4 regions of the Mesorhizobium sp. M1A.F.Ca.IN.022.06.1.1 genome follow, and region 4 is predicted to be linked to each of the others. Evidence: predicted binding sites of a transcription regulator. Region 4 holds the regulator's gene; each other region holds the start of a gene.
The links. Region 4 encodes PhoB, which activates phosphate uptake and scavenging genes when phosphate is short. Its sites were predicted from a motif close to TGTCATNNANCTGTCAT; they were not measured.
Positions count from the first base shown of each region.

Region 1: a site for PhoB is predicted at 2,952-2,968, ahead of ppk2 (polyphosphate kinase 2). Genes of this name have one in related genera too.
Region 2: a site for PhoB is predicted at 2,511-2,527, ahead of EJ078_RS13900 (DUF1045 domain-containing protein). Genes of this name have one in related genera too.
Region 3: a site for PhoB is predicted at 2,140-2,156, ahead of ugpB (sn-glycerol-3-phosphate ABC transporter substrate-binding protein UgpB). Genes of this name have one in related genera too.

Region 1 covers NZ_CP034455.1:247,358-252,537, forward strand. The annotation lists gene hemB (porphobilinogen synthase) at 67-1,098, shown strand; gene EJ078_RS01330 (dihydrofolate reductase family protein) at 1,245-1,892, shown strand; gene ppk2 (polyphosphate kinase 2) at 1,935-2,855, opposite strand; gene EJ078_RS01340 (aldo/keto reductase) at 3,121-4,164, shown strand; gene EJ078_RS01345 (glycosyl transferase family 90) at 4,204-5,175, opposite strand.
Region 2 covers NZ_CP034455.1:2,944,905-2,950,084, reverse strand. The annotation lists gene iolD (3D-(3,5/4)-trihydroxycyclohexane-1,2-dione acylhydrolase (decyclizing)) at 1-225, shown strand, start outside; gene iolE (myo-inosose-2 dehydratase) at 399-1,313, shown strand; partial or broken gene EJ078_RS13910 (DUF3329 domain-containing protein) at 1,378-1,589, shown strand; gene iolB (5-deoxy-glucuronate isomerase) at 1,604-2,416, shown strand; gene EJ078_RS13900 (DUF1045 domain-containing protein) at 2,566-3,273, shown strand; gene EJ078_RS13895 (alpha-D-ribose 1-methylphosphonate 5-triphosphate diphosphatase) at 3,304-4,443, shown strand; gene phnN (phosphonate metabolism protein/1,5-bisphosphokinase (PRPP-forming) PhnN) at 4,440-5,066, shown strand.
Region 3 covers NZ_CP034455.1:3,802,252-3,807,431, reverse strand. The annotation lists gene ugpA (sn-glycerol-3-phosphate ABC transporter permease UgpA) at 1-697, opposite strand, end outside; gene ugpB (sn-glycerol-3-phosphate ABC transporter substrate-binding protein UgpB) at 768-2,078, opposite strand; gene EJ078_RS18245 (EAL domain-containing protein) at 2,405-4,831, shown strand; gene EJ078_RS18240 (TlpA disulfide reductase family protein) at 4,823-5,180, opposite strand, start outside.
Region 4 covers NZ_CP034455.1:3,680,785-3,685,964, reverse strand. The annotation lists gene xylF (D-xylose ABC transporter substrate-binding protein) at 233-1,273, opposite strand; gene EJ078_RS17650 (ROK family transcriptional regulator) at 1,620-2,855, shown strand; gene phoB (phosphate regulon transcriptional regulator PhoB) at 3,172-3,861, opposite strand; gene phoU (phosphate signaling complex protein PhoU) at 3,881-4,585, opposite strand; gene pstB (phosphate ABC transporter ATP-binding protein PstB) at 4,606-5,180, opposite strand, start outside.

The DNA of each region.
Region 1 (5,180 bases), 2.8 Mb from region 4:
ATCGTGTCGCATTGGTCAGCGGCAGGGGCGCATGGTAAAAGCCGGGACGACAACAGAGTTCTGGCGATGAACAAGTTTACCCCCGCAAAGCCTGCCGGCGCCCGCAGCGTCGACGAGATCACAGGCAGCCGCAGGCTGCGGCGCATGCGCAAGGCCGAGTGGTCGCGCCGGCTGGTGCAGGAAAACCAGCTCTCGGTGAACGATCTGATCTGGCCGATCTTCGTCGTCGACGGCAAAAATGTGCGCGAGCCGATCGCCGCCATGCCGGACGTCTACCGCCTGTCGGTCGACCTCGCGGTGAAGGAAGCGGAGCGCGCCGCCAAGCTCGGCATCCCGGCGATCGCGACTTTCCCCAACATCGAGCTTTCGCTGCGCGACCAGACGGGCTCGCATATCCTCGATCCCGACAATGTCATCAACCGGGCCACCCGCGCCATCAAGGACGCGGTGCCGGAGATCGGCATCATTACCGACGCAGCGCTCGATCCATTCACCAGCCATGGCCATGACGGCATCCTGCGCGACGGCATCATCGTCAATGACGAAACCGTCGAGCAGGTCACGGCCGCGGCCGTCATCCAGGCAGCCGCCGGCGCGGACATCATCGCGCCGTCCGACATGATGGACGGCCGCATCGGCGCGATCCGCGACGCGCTGGACGCCAACGGCTTCCAGGACGTGGCGATCATGTCCTATGCGACGAAATTCGCCTCGGCCTTCTACGGCCCCTATCGCGAGGCAGTCGGCACCGCCGGCCTGCTCAAGGGCGACAAGAAGACCTATTATATCGACCACGCGAATTCCGATGAAGCCGTGCGCGAGGCCGAGCAGGATCTGGCCGAAGGCGCCGACATGCTGATGGTGAAGCCTGGGCTGCCCTATCTCGACATCATCCGCCGGCTGAAGGACGAGTTTCAGATGCCGACCTTCGCCTACCAGGTGTCGGGCGAATATTCGATGATCAAGGCGGCCAGCGCCAATGGCTGGATCGACGGCGAAAAGGCGATGCTGGAATCGCTTCTCGCGCTCAAGCGAGCCGGCTGCGACGGTGTCCTCACCTATTTCGCGCCGACCGTTGCGGAGATGCTGAGGGGCTAGGCCCAGGCGCAATTTTAAATTCTCGCCGCGTCACCTGGGCGCCGCCCGACGAGTTGATCGCTCGCCGGAAAATTCCGCTTGCATAATGCAATCAGTTAAGCTACTCCATGACTGCTTGCAAAATGCAACTAGTTCACGAGGCGATCATGTCAAAGCTGCGCGTCAACGCTTTCACCCTGTCGCTGGACGGTTACGGCGCCGGCCCCGATCAGACTCTCGAAAGCCCGCTCGGCGTCGGCGGCGAAGGACTGCATAAATGGATGATCGGCACGCGCACCTTTCGTGAGATGGTGATCGGCAAAGACGGCGGCACCACCGGCAGCGACGACAGCTTCGCCGCGCGCAGTTTTGAGAATGTCGGCGCCTGGATCCTTGGCCGCAACATGTTCGGGCCGGTCCGCGGCGAATGGCCGGACGAGAGCTGGAAAGGCTGGTGGGGCGACAACCCGCCCTATCACGTGCCGGTCTTCGTGCTCACCCATCACAAGCGGGCGCCGATCTTAATGGAAGGCGGCACGACGTTTTACTTCGTCACCGACGGCATCCATTCGGCGCTCGAACAGGCGAAGACGGCCGCCAAGGACAAGGATGTGCGGGTCGGCGGCGGCGTCGCCACGATCCGGCAATATCTGAAGGAAAGCCTGATCGACGAGATGCATCTCGCGATCTCGCCGATCCTGCTCGGCTCCGGCGAGCATCTTTTCGCCGGGCTGGACATGCCGAAGCTCGGCTACCGCTGCACCAGCCAGGTCGCGACCGCCGACGCGACGCATGTGATGATCGGGCGCGCGTAAGCTAGGCTCCCCCTTCTCCCTCTGTGGGAGATGGGGAAGTGCTCAATACTTCGACGGCACATAAAGCTCGCGCGGCAGCACCTGGCGCTCGTAGGCCGGGTTGAAGACGCGCTCCGGCAGCGTGATCTCCTCATGCGGCACGTCTTCGTAAGGCATTTGCTGCAGCAGGTGATCGATGCAGTTCAGTCGGGCCCGCTTCTTGTCGTTGCCTTCGACAATGAACCACGGCGCTTCCTTGATGTTGGTACGGGCGAAGGTCTCTTCCTTGGCTTTGGTGTATTGTTCCCAGCGCACGCGCGACTGCAGGTCCATCGGCGACAGCTTCCACTGCTTCATCGGATCGTGGATGCGCATCAAAAAGCGCATCTGCTGCTCCTCGTCGGTAATCGAGAACCAGTATTTCACCAGCGTGATGCCGGAGCGCACCAGCATGCGTTCGAATTCCGGCACGTCGCGGAAAAACTCTTCGACCTGATCCGCATTGGCAAAGCCCATCACCTGCTCGACGCCCGATCGGTTGTACCAGGAGCGGTCGAACAGCACGATCTCGCCGCCCGCCGGCAGATGCGGCACGTAGCGCTGGAAATACCATTGCGATCTTTCACGCTCGGTCGGCGCCGGCAGCGCGACGACGCGGCAGATGCGCGGATTGAGGCGCTGGGTGATGCGCTTGATGACGCCGCCCTTGCCGGCCGAGTCGCGTCCCTCGAAGATCACCACCAGCTTCTTCTTGTGGTAGGCAACCCAGGACTGCAGCTTGATGAGCTCCGACTGCAGACGCAGCAGCTCGCGGAAATAGGTCGTCCGCTCGATGGAGGGCGGATGCGACTTCTTGTAGATCCTGGCGATCTCGAGCGAGAGCGCGGGCTCGGAAATCTCCAGCTCATAGTCCTCGTCGAGCGTGTCCTCGAGTTCGGCTTCCAGCCAGTCCTTGGCTCCGGAATTCGTCTTGACCTCGTTCATTGCGCAGCTCCTGCCTGTCAGCCACTTTCGCCTCGGATGCGCTCCGGCCGCGGCCGGAAACACAACTCCGTAAGCCGACTGAGATACAGACGCGCAATGACGGTTTTATTGCGAGCAGGAGCCGGCAACGCTGGACCAGCCGATATGTGATCGGCCCGTATCGATGGCGGGGCGACAAGCCGCCCGAATTGTCCTACAAATACTTTCGCCTCTTCCCGGCGCCCGCGACGGCGCGCCTCTTCAAAACAAATCGCAAGGACCTGACATGGAATACCGCACGCTTGGCCGTTCCGGCCTGAAGGTTTCGACATTGACCCTTGGCACGATGACCTTCGGCGGGACGGGCCCGTTCGCCGCCGTCGGCAAATCCGATCTCTCGGAGGCGAGCCGCATCATCGATACCTGCATCGATGCCGGCATCAATCTCATCGACACCGCCAACGTGTATTCGAACGGCCTGTCGGAGGAGATCGTCGGCGAGGCGCTCGGCGGCAAGCGCAAGAACGATGTGCTCATCGCCTCCAAGGCGCGCATGCGGATCGGAAACGGCCCCAACGACGAAGGCCTGTCGCGCCATCACCTGATCCGGGAATGCGAGCGGAGCCTGAAGCGGCTCAAGACCGACGTCATCGACATCTATTTCCTGCATGAGTGGGATGGGGTCACGCCGCTGGAGGAAACGATCGCTGCGCTCGACACTTTGGTCAGCCAGGGCAAGATCCGTTATGTCGGCTGTTCCAATTATTCGGGCTGGCAGGTGATGAAGGCGCTCTCGATCAGCGACAGCCATCATCAGCCGCGCTTCGTCACGCAGCAGATCCACTACACGCTGGAAGCGCGCGAGGCGGAGTACGAGTTGCTGCCGATCTCGGTCGACCAGGGTCTTGGCGTGCTGGTGTGGAGCCCGCTGGCCGGCGGCCTGCTGTCGGGCAAATACCGTCGCGACAGCCCGACGGCCCGCCAGCTTGGCGGCTGGTCCGAACCGCCGATCCGGGACGAGGGAAGGTTGTGGCGGATCGTCGACGTTCTGGTCGAAATCGGCAAGGCGCGCGGCGTTTCGGCGGCACAGGTGGCGCTTGCCTGGCTGCTCGGCCGCCCGGCCGTTTCTTCGCTGGTGATCGGCGCCCGCAACGAAGCCCAACTCAAGGACAACCTCGCCGCGGCCAGCCTGACGCTGTCCCTGGACGAGCGCCTGCGCCTCGACGACGTCAGCCGCCCGCCGGTGCTTTATCCCTACTGGCACCAGCAGTTCACCGCCAAGAACCGGTTCGGCCCCGCCGACCTGGTGCTCGACCGCAGCGATATCTAAGAATCCGCGCCGTGCTCCGCGCCCGAAAACGCGCGGAGGTCAGCCGGCGATAAAACGCCAGACCTCCGGGTCGGGTTCGATCTGGCCGCTGAGCACGAAATATTTGTAGAGGACGAGCAGCGATACCGCCCGCTCGTCCTTTTCGTTGCTGAACCGGCGGCAATAGGCGTTGGCCGCCGTTATGATGCGTTGGGCTTCCGCCGGGTGTTTTTCGAAATAGGCGATCTTGTCGGCGACGTCCGAAAAATCCGACGCCAGAGGCACGTAGTGAACATCGGCCTCGAGCTCAGCCTCGGCGAACCAGGTTTCGTAGGTCGGCGGCGGCATCAGGCAGAGCGAATTCGAGCTCATGATCCACTTGAGGTTCGTCGCCACGTCATTGCCTTCGAGCGAGACGATGTAGCGGAACTGCCGCTGCTGCGCGATCGTGAGATACGGCTTGCGATAGTTCTCCGGGGCGCTTGGCTTGGGCGAGCCGGCATCGCAAGACGGCAGGTCGCGCACGGCATCGACGAACCGTTTGCGGATCGGATTGTTGAAATGACCGCGCCAGACCGCCATCGGGCGCTTGTCGGCGAAGGACAGATTGTCCTTTGGCATGTTGAAATGGCGGAACTTGTCGAGCTTCATGATCACGGCGTTGCCGTTGTCGTTGCGGATCGGGCGATCCTTGACGATTGATGGCACCGCCGGAACGTCGACGACGTCGCCGAACTCGAGATCGATGAGCAGGTGGCGATCGAAGTAGCGGGCGAACTCCTTCAGGTCGTAATAGTACATGCTCCCGAACTTGGGTATTTGACTGGCGGGCACCGCCGCCGCGCTCGGCACGAAGCTATGGTCGAGCCGGTTGTAGTAGTTGACCCGATCACGGACCGTTTTGCTGGAGAGCCGTGCCTGCTCCAGCCGGCGCGCAAGCCGTTGGCGAAAGAGAGCCTGCGGCGCCACATCGCGGGTGATGTTGCGTATGAAATAAAATACCCGCGCTGCGGTGCGTAAGGGCGAGGCCATGCGTC
Region 2 (5,180 bases), 740 kb from region 4:
GCCGAGAAGGTGGCCTCGATTGCTGAACTCGAGACGGCGCTCGCCAAGGCGAAGGGCAACGACAAGACCACCGTGCTGGTCATCGACACCGATCCGCTGGTGTCGACCGAGGCCGGCGGCCACTGGTGGGATGTTGCCGTGCCGGAAGTCTCGTCGCGGCCGCAGGTGAACGCCGCGCGCAAGGCGTATGACGAGAAAAAGCTCATGCGGAGCTTAGGTGATTGAAGCTGGCACTGCCCCTCACCCTTGCCCTCTCCCCGTAAAGAACGGGGAGCAGGGGGCCGCCACCGCTGAAGCCTGTCCCTTCTCCCCCTCATTTCCAGGGAGAAGGTGCCGGCAGGCGGATGAGGGCAGCGCCGATGAGCGAAAGTTGAACGATCCAAACCTGGAGTGACGACTTGAAAGCCAAACTGGGCATGTCTCCCATCGCGTGGTGGAACGACGATCTCGTGGAATTGAGCGATGATGTGTCGCTGGAGGAGTGTTTGCGCCAGTCGCGCTCGGCCGGCTTCACCGGCATGGAGATGGGCCGCCGCTTCCCCAACGACCCGAAGGTGATGCTGCCGATCCTGAAAGAGGCCGACGTCACGCTCTGCGGCGGCTGGTTCTCCGGCACGCTGGTCGATGACGACCTGGCAAGCAACAAGGATCGCATCCAGCCGATGATCGACCTGTTCAAGGCGGTCAACGCGCCCTGCATCGTCTATGGCGAGGTCGGCCGCTCCATCCAGGGCGACCGCTCCAAGCCTCTTGCCACCAAGCCAAAGCTTTCGGCCGACGAGATGAAGGCCTATGCCCGCCGCGTCACCGAATTCGGCGAATGGTGCGCCGACCAGGGTATGCCGCTTTCCTACCATCATCACATGGCGGCCGTGATCGAGACCGAGCCGGAACTCGATTCCTTCATGCATCATTCCGGCGAGGGCGTCCCGCTGCTGCTCGATGCCGGCCACCTCGCCTTCGCCGGCGGCGATGTGTTGCGCGCCATCGGCAACCACCACAAGCGCATCAACCACGTCCATGTGAAGGACGTGCGCATGAACGTGATCGACGGGCTCGACCGCACGAAACAGTCCTTCCTCGATGCCGTCGCGCTCGGCGCCTTCACCGTGCCCGGCGACGGCTCGCTCGATTTCGGCGCGATCGTACAGCGCTTCGCCGACTACGGCTATGAAGGCTGGTTCGTGGTCGAGGCCGAGCAGGATCCGAAAAAGAACCCGCCGCTGAGGATGGCTGAGGTCGGCCATAAGGAGCTGATGCGGGTGATGACGGCCGCCGGCTATACGGTCGAGACGCAGGGCTTCCCGGCGTAAACGAGTGGATTCGTCCGGCCGCTCGGTCTATCTGATGCGTTTGGACAAGTCCCGGATTGGCGCGATGAAAGACTATGAGCACCCCTTCTTCCGACCGCTGTGGCGGCGCATTGCCGTCGTCGCCGTCTGCCTAATCTGGTCGGTGATCGAATTCGCCTCCGGCACGCCGTTCTGGGGGTAATCGCGCTCGGCTTCGCCGGTTACGCGGTGTGGCAGTTCTTCTACCTCTACAAGCCGGCCGAGGAGCCCAAGCCTCCGGCCGAGCCGAAGGAATGACCCAGGAGACAAAAATGTCGAAACTGCTCGTCAAGGCCGACAAGGGCCACGGCCACGTCGCCCACGTCACCCCGCAAAGCGCGGGCTGGACTTACGTGGGTTTCGATCTCCACCGCTTGCGGCCGGGCGAGACGGCCGCCGGCAAGACGGGCGAGCGCGAGGTCTGCCTGGTGTTCGTCACCGGCAAGGGCCAGGCTGCGGCCGGCGGCAAGGATCTCGGCCTGATCGGTGAGCGCATGTCGCCCTTCGAGGGCAAACCCTGGTCGGTCTATGTGCCGCAAGGCTCCGACTGGTCGGTGACCGCCGACACCGAACTGGAGCTTGCGGTCTGCTCGGCGCCCGGTCTTGGCGGCGGCCTGCCCGCCCGCGTCATTGCGCCCGACGATCTCGGTCAGGAAGTGCGCGGCAAGGGCACCAATACCCGTTACGTCACCAACATCCTGCCCGAGGGCAAGCCGGCCGACTCGCTGCTGGTGGTCGAGGTCATCACGCCCGGCGGCCATACCTCCAGCTATCCGCCGCACAAACACGACCAGGACAATCTGCCGGCCGAGTCCTATCTCGAGGAGACCTATTACCACCGCCTCAACCCGCCGCAGGGTTTCGCCTTCCAGCGCGTCTACGCCGACGCCGACAGGAATGGAGTGCGCGATCTGGACGAGGCGATGGCGATCGAGGACGGCGATGTCGTGCTGGTGCCGAAGGGCTACCACCCGTGTGCGGCCTGCCACGGCTACGATCTCTATTATCTCAACGTCATGGCCGGCCCGAAGCGGACATGGAAATTCCACAACGCCGCCGAGCATGAGTGGCTGATGAAGGCGTGAGATTTTTCATAGCGCTCAACCTGTTGGTCCAGTTCGGGAAAATCGTCGGCTAAGGACCGCCGGAGCCTGGGTTGCCTTCGAAAACCCATGAAAGCTTCGTCAATCCGTCATGGAAATCACCTATGGCAGCGGTCTGACGAGGATTTTCGATGCGCTATGCCATTTACTTTACCCCGAGGCAGGATGAGCCGCTGGCGCGGATTGCCGCCAACTGGCTGGGGCGCGACCCGTTCGGCGCGCCGACGCGGCCGGTCGAGGGTGTGGGTGACCTGTCGGCGGCGGAAGTTGCCTTCCACACCGCCTCGGCACGGCGCTATGGGTTCCACGCGACGCTGAAGGCGCCGTTCCGGCTGGCGCCCAGCGAAACGGAAGCCTCGCTGCGGGCGGCGCTCGACGATTTCGCCGAGGCCACGGCACCAGTCGTCGTCCCGCGTCTGGTCGTCGGCCAGATCGACGGCTTTTTCGCGCTGGTGCCGGGAAGTCCTTTCGAGCCGCTCAACAGTTTCGCCGGCGAGGTCGTGCGCGCTTTCGACCGCTTCCGTGCGCCGCTGACCGAGGCCGAGATCGAGCGCCGCAGCCCAGACTCGCTGAAGCCGGATGAGTTCCGCAACCTCTGCCAGTGGGGTTATCCCTACGTCTTCGAGACGTTCCGCTTCCACATGACGCTCTCCGGACGGGTCGGGCCACAGGAAAGCCCGCGCCTTCGCGCTGCAATCGACAGCCTGTTCGCGGATGTGCTGCAGCGTCCGGTGCCGGTGGATGCGCTGACGCTGTTCGTCGAAACCGAACCGGGCGCGCCCTTCATGGTGCTCTCGCACCACGTGCTTGGACGCGGCCCGGCCAGAAAAACCGCCTGATGTCCGCCCGCCTGAGATAGGACTGCTGAAATGACCGCCGAGACCGTTTTGAACAATGCCCGCATCGTGCTGCCCGACGAGATCGTCGCGGGCTCGCTGCTGCTGCGCGATGGGCTGATCGCCGCGATCGAGCCGGGTGCGGCCCGCACCGGCGAGGACATGGGCGGCGACTACATCATCCCGGGTCTCGTAGAACTGCACACCGATCACCTCGAAGGCCATTACGCGCCGCGTCCGAAAGTGCGCTGGAACCCGATCGCCGCCGTGCTCGCCCACGATGCGCAGGTGGCCACCGCCGGCATCACCACGGTGCTCGACGCCTTGCGTGTCGGCATGGACGAGGATGCCGACCTGAAGTCCGACGACGTGCGCAAGCTCGCCGACGCGATCGAGGACAGCGTGCGCCAGGATCGGCTCAGGGCCGACCACTTCATCCATCTGCGCTGCGAGGTCTCGGCGCCGGACTGCCTCGAGGCCTTCGCCAATTTCGAGACCGACGACAGGGTGAAGCTCGCCTCGCTGATGGACCACGCGCCGGGCCAGCGCCAGTTCGTCAATCTCGAGACCTACGCCTACTACTACCAGCGCAAACTGAAGCTCACCGACCGCGACTTCCAGAAATTCTGCGAGAAGCGTATGGCGGAATCGGCCAAGAATTCCGGGCCAAACCGCGTCTTCATTTCCGCCGCCTGTCGCGAGCGCGGCATCGTTCTTGCCAGCCACGACGATGCGACGGCCGGCCATGTCGACGAGGCGGTGGAGCAGGGCGTGCGCGTTGCCGAATTCCCGACCACCGAGAAGGCGGCGAGGGCCTCGAAGGCGGCAGGCCTCGGCGTGCTGATGGGCGCGCCCAACCTCATGCGCGGCTCCTCGCATTCGGGCAATGTGTCGGCGCGCTCGCTTGCCGGCGACGGTTTGCTCGACATCCTGTCGTCCGACTATATCCCCTTCAGCCTGATCCAGTCCGCCTTCTTCCTCGGCGATGTCGTGGAAGGCATTTCGCTGCCGCAGGCGGTCGCCATGGTCTCGAAGAACCCGGCGGAAGCGGTCGGCCTTAGCGATCGCGGTGTCATCGAGCCCGGCCGGCGCGCCGACCTCGTGCGCGTGCGCGTCGACCAGCATGTGCCGGTCGTGCGCAACGTCTGGCGTCAGGGCAGGCGCGTCGCATGATGGTTTCTGCGCTGATCGAACGCGAGCTCACCGAGACGCTTCCGATCCGCAACGGCGTGTTCGTCGCGGTGGTCGGGCCGAGCGGCGCCGGCAAGGACACGGTGATCGGCTACGCCAAGGCGCATTTTGCCGGCGAGACGCGGCTGGAGTTCGTCCGCCGCGTCATCACCCGTCCGAGCGACTCCGCCAGCGAGGACCACGATACGCTGGCCGACGCCGCCTTCGCCGAGGCGGAAGCGGACGGCGCCTTCGTCATCTGCTGGGACGCGCACGGCCTGCGCTATGGCCTGCCGGCCGATGTCGGTTGGGCGATCGCCAATGGTCATGTCGCCGTTGCCAACGTTTCCCGTGCCGTCATCCCGGCGCTGCGTGAGCGCTATGCCAACCTGGCGGTGGTCGAGATCACCGCTGCGCCGGAGATCCTCGCCGAGCGGCTGGCGGCGCGCGGCCGTGAATCGCGCGGCGAGGTGCTGGCGCGTCTGGCGCGCAGCACCAGCGTGACGCTTTCCGGGCCGGATGTCACCTCCATCGACAACAGCGGCGCCAGAGAGATCGCCGGCGAGCGTTTCGCCGAGGTGCTGCGCAAGGCGATGGCGTTTTCGGACCTTTCGGACATGATCTGAGGTGTATTGATTCAGGTGATGCCGGCTTGCGAGTGGGAGGTTGGGCCGAGACTTGTTGATGTCGGCGCCAACGTCCAAAAAATGCGTGCAGCACGCGAAGTTGAAATCTGCCCC
Region 3 (5,180 bases), 120 kb from region 4:
CGATGCCGAACGTGTCGAACAGGGCATAGACAGTGTTGACGACCAGCAGGAAGAAGGTCGTCGGCGCGAGCAGCGGGAAGATGATGGTCCAGAAACGCTTGGTCTCGCGAGCGCCGTCCATCGCCGCCGCCTCGATCAGCGTCTTCGGCACCGCCTGCAGCCCGGCGACGAAGAACAGGAAATTGTAGCTGATCTGCTTCCATGCTGCGGCGGAAACCAAAAGGATCATGGCGTGACTGCCGTTGAGCAACGGATCCCAGGCTATGCCGAGACTTCTCAGCACGTAGGATAGCGAGCCGATCGAAGGGTTGAACAGGAACAGCCACAACATGCCGGCGATCGCCGGCGCCACCGCATAGGGCCAGATCATCAGTGTGCGGTAGAGCGCTTTCCCGCGCACCACTTTTTCCGCCATTACGGCAAGCAGCAACGCCACTGCCATCGCCACGATTGCGGTCGCAAGCGAAAATACCACCGTTACCTTGATCGAGTTGAGATAGGCCGGATCGGCAAGCACTTTGCGGAAATTGGCAAACCAGACGAACTTGCTCTTCAGCCCGAATGGATCCTGCCTGAGCATGGACTGGTAGAGCGCCTGCCCGGCCGGCCAATAGAAGAAAACCAGTGTTATGGCGAGTTGCGGCGCCACAAGCAGGTAAGGCAGGACTTTGTTGGGGAAAACGACGCGCGGGGTCAGCTTGGTTTCCTCGTCAAGCAAGGATCGCCCGCGCCGATCCGCGCGGGCGACGTTTCATCCTCGGCCAGGTTTAGTTGCCCAACGCGTCCTTGATCGCCGCGTTGCCGCGCGAGACGGCATTGTCGAGCGCCTGCTGGGCCGTTTCCTGGCCGGCCAGCATCTTCTCGAACTCCTCGTTCTGGATATCGCGCACCTGAGGCAGGTTGGGCAGGCGCACACCCTTCGAATTTTCGGTCGGCGCCTTGCCGGTCATCTGCAGGATCGGTGTCTCGCGGCCCGGGTTCTTGTCGTAGAAGCCGGACTTCTTGGTCGCCTCATAGGCTGCCAGCGTCACCGGCAAGTAGCCCGACTTCTGGTGCAGATATTCCTGCACCTCGGTCTTGGAGAGATAGGCGAAGAAGGCCGCGACGCCCTTGTACTCCGCATCGGATTTGCCGCTGAAAACCCAGAGGCTTGCGCCGCCGGGGGTCGTGTTCTGCGGCGCACCCTTGGCATCGCTGTCATACGGCAGTTGGCCGATGCCGTAGTTCATACCCGACTTGACGATATCGCCGAGCCCGCCCGACGACTCGGTAAAGATGCCGCATTCTCCGGCGAGGAAGATCTGCTTGGCTTCGGAGGTTCGCCCGCCATATTTGAAAGTGCCATCCTTGGCGAGGTCAGCCAGCGCCTGAAAGTGGTTGACGAAAATCGGCGCATTGATCTTGAGCTCGACGTCGCCGCCGGCCAGTCCGTTCTGCTGGGTCGCCCAGGAAACATTATTCCAGGCGGCAAAATTTTCCAGATGGATCCAAGTCAGCCAGGTCGAGGTGTAGCCGCAAGGGGCCGCGCCGCTCGCCTTGATCTTCTTCGCCGCTTCCCAGACCTCGTTCCAGGTCTTAGGCGGGTTGTTCACGTCGAGGCCGGCCTTCTGAAAGATGTCCTTGTTGTAGTAGAGGATCGGCGAGGAGGAATTGTAAGGGAAAGACAACATGGTGCCGTCCGGCTTCGAATAGTAGCCGACAATGCCGGGCAGATACTGGCTCTTATCGAACGTCATCCCCGCGCCCGTCAAAACTTCGGCCACGGGTTTGATCGCGCTCTCGGCCGCCATCATGACGCCGGTGCCGACATCGAACACCTGGATGATGTCCGGCGCCTGGCCGGCGCGGAACGCGGCGATGCCTGCATTCAGCGTCTCGGGATAGGTGCCCTTGAAGACCGGAACGATCTGGTAGTCGCTTTGGCTGGCGTTGAAGTCCTTCGAGATCTTGTCGACGACTTCCGCATTGGCGCCCGTCATCGCATGCCACCAGCTGATCTGCGTGACAGCGAAAGCGGACGTGGTGGAAAGCAGGGTCAAGGTAGCGGCAACACCTGCCGCGAAGCCGAAGAGCTTCATGTTTTCATCTCCCGTTGTGATTGGCGAAAGGGGGCTTCCGCAGAACCAGTATGTGTTGCGCATGACAATCGGACAACGGTTTTGTTATGCGTCGATGAACATCATCTGATCCTAAATTAACGTGCATCGGTCACGGCCGGGCAGATTGCTTGCCGGCTTAGGATTTGAGCGACTCCAACCATCGTATTGCGACAGCCGGCCCAACCTTATCCGTCCTTTACAACCTGAGGCACACGCGTCGGTTGCAGGTCCACTAATCGATTCTTCAGCCGTCGGGCCTTAAGCAATCTTAACTTGATTGATGCGGGAAGATCAGGTGGGGCCAAATGTTGACCGTCTATAATTGCATCGTGCACGAGCACGATCTGAGGTTGGTCGCACTTGCGGCGCTCATCTGCGGAATTTCCTCTTTCTCGGCGGTCAATCTTCTTCGCCATGTCGAGCAATCGACCAGTCGAAATCGCTACGCATGGCTGTTGATTGCAGCCACGGCGACCGGATTCGGTATCTGGGCGACGCATTTCGTCGCCATGATCGCCTTCACGCCGGGAATACCCAACGCCTATAACGCGGAGCTTTCCGCGCTTTCGCTGGCCGCCTCCGTAGTTCTGACAGCGGCCGGAATGTGGATCGCCACCATCCGCGGCGGCATTGATCACTATCTTGTCGGCGGCGCCGTGCTCGGCGTCGGCATCGCCGTGATGCACTATACCGGCATGGCGGCGTTCGAGGTCCAGGGCAGGATCGTCTGGAACGAGCTGCTCGTCGCTCTTTCGCTGGCGGCGGGCGTCACGCTTGCCGCGCTTTCGCTGCTCGTCGTGCTTTGCCGCCCGTCGACGCTTACGACGATCGCTGCCGCCGTCTTGCTCACACTGGCCATCTGCACACTGCATTTTATCGCCATGGCGGCGGTCTCGATCTATCCGGACTCCTCGATAGAGATCTCAAAATTCACCATCGCGCCGATGTCGCAAGCCTTTGCCGCTGCGGCGGCAAGCCTGGTCATTCTGGTGCTCTCGGCCGCGGCGCTCCGCATCGACCTGCGGTTCCGCCGGCATCAGGCGGAAGCGCAGCGCATGCACGGCCTGGCCAACGCGGCGGTCGAGGGGCTGATCGTTTGCGACGGCAGCCGCATCGTCAGCGCCAACGACAGCATCGCGGCGCTGAGCGGCATCGCGCCCGGCACGCTGAACGTGATGACGCTCAGCGACCTCTTCGGCGAACGCGTTGCCTCAGCCATCGCCGGCGGCAGCGGTCAGGCGCAGGAAGCCGAGCTGCGCAGCCAGGACGGCACCCGCATTCCGGTCGAGCTGATCGCCCGCAGCATCGACTATTGCGGCAAGCCTCACGACGTCGTCGCCGTCCGCGACATGCGCGAGCGCAAGAAGGCCGAGCAGGAGATCCTTCGCCTGGCGCATTTCGATCCGCTGACCGGGCTTGCCAATCGCCGCAGCTTCACCAGCCGGCTCGAGGCCGAGATCGCCACGGCGAGCGGCAAGGACGGGCAGCTCGCGCTGATGCTTCTCGATCTCGACCGCTTCAAGGAGGTCAACGACCTCTTCGGTCATGCGGCCGGCGATGCAGTGCTGCAGAGGGTGGCGCAATGCGCTTCGGGCGTGCTCCGCCATGGGCAGATGCTCGCCCGCCTCGGCGGCGACGAATTCGCCATCATCGCGCCGAACCTTCCCGACCCGCAGGCCGCCGGCCGTATCGCCGAGGCGGTGCTTTCCAAGCTACGCCAGGAAAGCCAACTGTCGCCCGGCGGCGAGCTGGTGTCGGCAAGCATCGGCATTGCTCTTTACCCGCTGGATGCCGACGACCAGGCGGCGCTCGTCAGCCATGCCGACACTGCGCTCTACCGCGCCAAGGCCGAGGGCAAGGACACTTATCGCTATTTCGAGGCTTCGATGGGTGCCGAGACGCGCGACAGGCGCGCCATGGAGCACGATCTGCGCCAGGCGGTTGCGCGCGGCGAGTTCCGGCTGGTCTATCAGCCGCAAAAGGAGATCAGCAGCGGCAAGATGATCGGCTTCGAAGCCTTGATCCGCTGGCATCATCCGGAGCGCGGCAACATCCCGCCGTCGGTCTTCATCCCGGTCGCCGAAGACAGCGGCGCCATCGCCCAGATCGGCGAATGGGTGCTGGCGACGGCCTGCGAGGAAGCCGTGCGCTGGAAAACTCCGCTGACCATCGCCGTCAATGTCTCCGCGGTGCAACTCCACAACCCGAATTTCAGCCGCAAAGTGCACGAGATCCTGCTGCGTTCGGGACTTCCGGCCGGACGGCTGGAGCTTGAAGTGACCGAGACGGCCCTTATCAAGGATATGCCCCGGGCGCTGGCGACCCTGCGGCAGGTCAAGGCGCTTGGTATTCGCGTCGCGATGGACGATTTTGGAACCGGCTATTCATCGCTTTCCAATCTCCGCGCTTTCCCTTTCGACAAGATCAAGATCGACGGCTCCTTCATCAAGTCGGTCGACAGGAATGGTCAGGTCGCGGCCATCGTGCGCGCCGTGCTGGGGCTGGGGCGCGGCCTGGGCCTGCCTGTTCTGGCCGAAGGCGTCGAAACGCTGGACGAATTGCGCTTCCTCGATGCCGAGGACTGCGAGATCGGCCAAGGATACTATCTCGGCAGGCCAGGCCCGATCGAAACCTTCAGCGAGCTGACCGGCGTGCCGGCGGCGATGGATGCTGTCGAGGCCCGCGGCGGCCGCATCCTCATGCTCGAGCCCGCCGCCGCGCGCTCAGCTTGACGGACCGAGCGCGGCTTCCACCAGTCGCTTGGCGTCGGGACTCGACCATTCCGCCGGTCCGTTCATATGTGCGATCAGGCAGCCTTCGCCGTCGATCAGCATCGTCACCGGCAGGCCAAGCGCCAGCCCGCGCGTCTTGGCCTCGTTGAACAGGCCCATTGTCGCATCCCGGTAGTAGCCGAGCGTCTCGATGCCGATCTCCTTCAGGAACTTTTTCGGCTTGGCGTCATCGCCGGTGTCGACATTGACCGCGACGACCTCGAAAGTGTTGCCGCCTTTTTCCTTCTGCAACGCATCGAGCGCCGGCATTTCGGCGCGGCAGGGCGCGCACCATGTCGCCCACAGATTG
Region 4 (5,180 bases):
TCCTCCCACCGGCTTGCCGTCTGGCGCGGATGCCGGACCACGATGCTAGAGCAATTCCAGGAAAAGTGCGTGGCCGCCTGGAATTGCGCGGAAACAAACGGCTGGAGCAGTTCGGCGATCCTGCCGGACAGTGAACTGCCCCAATGGTCTCCGGCTTCAGTACGCCCGAAAGCCTTTGGAGAAACGCCGCGGCTGTCGGGCCGCGGCGCTGCGTTTGAACCTGACGGCCAGCTTAGTTGCAGACCGCGACGCTGCCGGCGGCAACGCCCGCGCAGACTTCATCCTTCTTGATCCAACCCGCGTCGATGACGAGGTTGAGATTATCCTTGGTGATCGCGACCGGGGTCAGGAACAGCGACTTGACGGTGTTGCCGCCAGGCGTCGTGAAGTCCTTGGCGCCCGCGATGTCGGTCATCTTCTTGCCGTCGGCGAGCTGCGAGGCGATCTCGGCGGCGTGCTTGCCGAGCTCGCGCGCGTCCTTCCACACCGACACCGTCTGGGTGCCGAGCGCGATGCGGTTGAGCGCGGCATGGTCGCCGTCCTGGCCCGAGACCGGAACGGTGCCGGCCAGCCCTTGCGCCGTCAGAGCCGCGACGACGCCGCCGGCGGTGCCGTCATTGGCCGCCACCACCGCGTCGACCTTGTTGTCGTTGGCGGTCAGGAACTGCTCCATGTTCTTCTGCGCATTGGCGGGAAGCCAGCCATCGGTATAGGCCTCGCCGACATTCTTGATCTTGCCGCTGTCGATGGCTTCCTTCAGCACTTCCATCGAGCCGGAGAACAGGAAATCGGCGTTCGGGTCGGCGCCCGAGCCCTTGATGAAGACGTAATTGCCCTCGGGCTTGGCCTTGAACACCTCGCGGGCCTGCATGCGGCCGACTTCCTTGTTGTCGAAGGTCAGATAAAACACGTCCTTGTTCTCGATCAGGCGGTCGTAGCCGACGACCGGAATGCCTTCGTCGAGTGCCTTCTGCACCGCCGGCCCGATGGCGGAGGCGTCCTGCGCCAGGATTATCAACGCATTCGCGCCCTGCGAGATCAGGCTTTCGACGTCGGTCAGCTGCTTGCCTGGATTGGACTGTGCGTCGGCGGATATGTACTTGTCGCCGGCGGCCTCGATCGCCTTCTTCATCGCCGCTTCGTCGGTCTTCCAGCGCTCTTCCTGGAAATTGGACCACGAAACGCCGATCACCTTGTCCTTCGCCTGCGCGACCGACACCAACGTCAACGACATGGCGACGCCCGCCAGAATGGCGGCTGCGAATCTCTTCATGATATCCTCCCTGCGCCCCTCGCGGCGCGACCCAGACTGGCCCGAAGGCGATGAGGCTTTTTTTCGAGCCTCGAAAAAATACTGATCTAACGCTAAAGCGCTGTCAACTGCAATTCTGACGGTTTTTGAGGTGGTCACGTACTTTTTTCGAGACCCGCAATAAATAATGACAGTGCCGACCGCTTCTGCCACTATCGCGCAACAGTTCGGAGGAGGCGCAGCCCGGTCCACCGAAACTTGTAAGACCAGGACGGTTCGGGTGCCGGCGTGCGGGACTGAACCGATCTGGCGCGTCGCCGAGTCCTGTGCATGATCGAGAGGCCGCGCTGACTGGGAGGAGACAAAAATGTCGGTCGGAATCCGCCACGACGATCTGCGCCGGCGCAACCGCGCCATGGTGCTCTCGGCCGTGCGCCGGGCCGGCCAGCCGTCGCGCACGGAAATCGCCGCGACCACCGGGCTCAGCCATTCGACCATTTCGGCGATCTCTTCCGATCTGATCCAGGAAGGCATCCTGGCCGAGAGCAAGCCGAGCGAGACCGCGTCTCTGAAGCGCGGCCGGCCACAGGTGGGCCTCGCGCTCAAGCCGGAGGCGGCGGCGGTGGTAACGGTGGTGCTGTCGCTCAATTTCCTCTCGGTCGCCGTTATTGATTATGCGGGCCAGGTCATCGCCGAGGAGCAGCGCCGCCTCGATACGCTCACCATGCCGCGCAACGAGCTGATCGGCGAATGCTTGGCGATCGTGCGGCGCCGGCTGGACGATCCGGACCTCGACGTCGGCAGCGTCGCCCGCATCGCCATGGGCATCCAGGGCATCACCGATTCCCATGCCCGCGCCATGCTGTGGTCGCCGATCACGCCGCTGACCGACATTCCCTTCGCCGACATTCTTGAAAAGGAATTCGGCATTCCGGCCACCATGGAGAACGACTGCAACATGATGGCTGTGGCGCTGCAGTGGCGCGATCCCCACCGCTATCGCGACAATTTCATCGCCATTCTGCTCTCCCACGGCATCGGCATGGGCCTGGTTCTGAAGGGCGAGCTGTTCACCGGCACACATTCTTCCGGCGGCGAGTTCGGCCACATGATCCATCGCCCGGGCGGCGCGCTTTGCCGTTGCGGACGCCGCGGCTGCGTCGAGGCCTATGCCGGCAACTACGCCATCTGGCGCAGCGCCATGAAGATGAGCGAGGACGCCGAGCCGGTCGATGTCGGCGACGCCGACATGCGGGCGCTCGCCGCCAAGGCGCGCGAGACGGATGGCCCGGAGCGCGAGGCCTATCGCCGGGCCGGCGAGGCGCTGGGCTTCGGCCTTGGCAGCCTGTTCGCGCTGATCGACCCGGCGCCGGTCGCCATGGTCGGCGTCAGCGCCGCCGCCTTTGACCTGATCGAGCCGGCGCTGCGCGAGGCGATCGGCCAGACCGCCGGAGGCCAGCATTCAAACTCGATCTCCTTCGATACCGAGCCGAACGAATTGCCGCTGATCCGCGAAGGCTGCGCCGTGCGCGCGCTGACCTTCGTCGACCAGGAGATTTTCGCCCCGGGCGTGCAGGCAAGAGCGGGCAAGAACGTGGCCTGAGCAGCTTCGATAGCGATCGTTGTCTTCTGTGCGTCCTGCAGACGCCGGAGATTAGCGAAGGCCCCGCAGCTTCGTCATTCCAGGGCGGAGCAGGAGCGAAGCTCCGTCGCGGAGACCCTGGAATCCATGCCATTACCTCAATCGTCGGATGAGCGGAGCAGAATTTCTGCACCGCCGCGGCGCGTGGAAGTCGCGTGGATCGTCGGGTCTGCGCCGCGTCGCGACGCTTCGTGCTCCGCCCGTGGACGGCGAAGCACCAGCGTCTCGATAACCCGCCAGCGCAGATAGAACCCGTCAGACCTTCGGTGCCCTGGATCTAATCTTCCCTGATCGCGTAGCCCGCCCCACGGATGGTACGTATGACGTCCGGCATGCGGCCGTTGTTGACCGCCTTGCGCAGGCGGCCGACATGCACGTCCACGGTGCGCTCGTCGATATAGATCGTCTCGCCCCAGACATTGTCGAGCAGCTGGCTGCGCGAGAACACCCGGCCGGGATGCCGCATCATGAATTCCAGCAGCCTGAACTCGGTCGGGCCGAGCCGGATCTCGCTCTTCTTGCGGTAGACGCGATGCGATTCGCGATCGAGCACGATGTCGCCGACCTTGAGCACGCTGGACAGCACCTCCGGCTTGGCGCGGCGCAGCAGCGCCTTGACCCTGGCCATGAATTCCGGCGTCGAGAACGGCTTGACCAGATAGTCGTCGGCGCCGGTCGAGAGGCCGCGCACCCTGTCGCTTTCCTCGCCGCGCGCGGTCAGCATGATGATCGGCAGGCGTTCGGTCTCGGGCCGCATCCTGAGGCGCCGGCAAAGCTCGATGCCGGACACCGCCGGCACCATCCAGTCGAGCACCAGAAGGTCGGGCACATTCTCCTGCAGGCGGATCTCGGCCTCGTCGCCGCGCGTCACCACCTCGACCTGATAGCCCTCGGATTCGAGGTTGTAGCGGAGCAGCACCCCCAGCGGCTCCTCGTCCTCCACCACCATGATGCGTGGCGCGATCATTTAGCAGGCACCTTCGCTGTCAGGCCGCCGGCGCCGACATCGCCGTCTCGTCCTGCTTAGGACGATTCGCGGGCAATTGCGCGCCGGTCAGCACATAGTAGGCGTTCTCGGCGATGTTGGTGACGTGGTCGCCTATGCGCTCCAGATTCTTGGCGCAGAACAACAGATGCGTGCAAGCCGTGATGTTGCGCGGATCCTCCATCATGTAGGTCAGGAGCTCGCGGAAGACGGCGGTGTATTTGACGTCGATGCGCTCGTCGTCGTTGCGGAGCTTGGCGAGCGCCGTGGCGTCGCCGGCCGCGTATTCCTCGATCACGCCCTGCACCTGGATCAGCACCAGCTGCGCCATCGAATCGATGGAGTGCGAAAGGTCGCGCGGCGCGGCGCTGACGCCGACCGAGCCGACGCGCTTAGCGATGTTCTTGGCAAGGTCGCCAATGCGCTCGAGATCGCCGGCCATGCGGATGGCGCCAACGACGCTGCGCAGGTCGTCGGCCATCGGCTGGCGTTTGGCAATCAGCGTGATGGCGCGATCGTCGAGCTCGCGTTGGCGCGCGTCCATGATGGCATCGTCGGAGACCACGCGCTGCGCCAGCGCGTTGTCGGAATTCAGCAGAGCCTTGGTCGACGCGCCGACCATCGAGCCGGCAAGATCGCCCATGTCGCGGATGAGCTGGCTGATCTGCCTCAGATCCTCGTCGAAGGAAGCGACCGTATGGGCCATGGTTATGTCCTCGTATGAACTCAGCCGAAGCGGCCGGTGATGTAGTCCTGCGTGCGCTTCTCGCGGGGCGAGGTGAAAATCTTTTCGGTCCGGTCGAATTCGATCAGCTCGCCGAGATACATGAACGCCGTCTGCCGCGAGACGCGCGCCGCCTGCTGCATGTTGTGGGTGACGATCACGATCGTGTAGTCGGCCTGCAGCTCGTCGATCAGCTCCTCGATCTTGGCGGTCGAGAGCGGATCGAGCGCCGATGCCGGCTCGTCGAGCAGGATGACCTCCGGCTTCACCGCCACCGTGCGGGCGATGCAGAGCCGCTGCTGCTGGCCGCCCGAAAGGCTCTGGCCACTGGCGTTGAGCTTGTCCTTGACCTCGTTCCACAGCGCGGCGCGCTTCAGCGCCTGTTCGACGCGATTGTCCATCTCGGCCTTGCTGATCTTCTCATACAGCCTGACGCCGAAGGCGATGTTCTCGTAGATCGACATCGGGAACGGCGTCGGCTTCTGGAACACCATGCCGATCTTGGTCCTGAGCAGGTTGAGGTCCTGCGAACGGTCGAGGATGTTCTTGCCGTCGAGCAGCACCTGGCCTTCGGCGC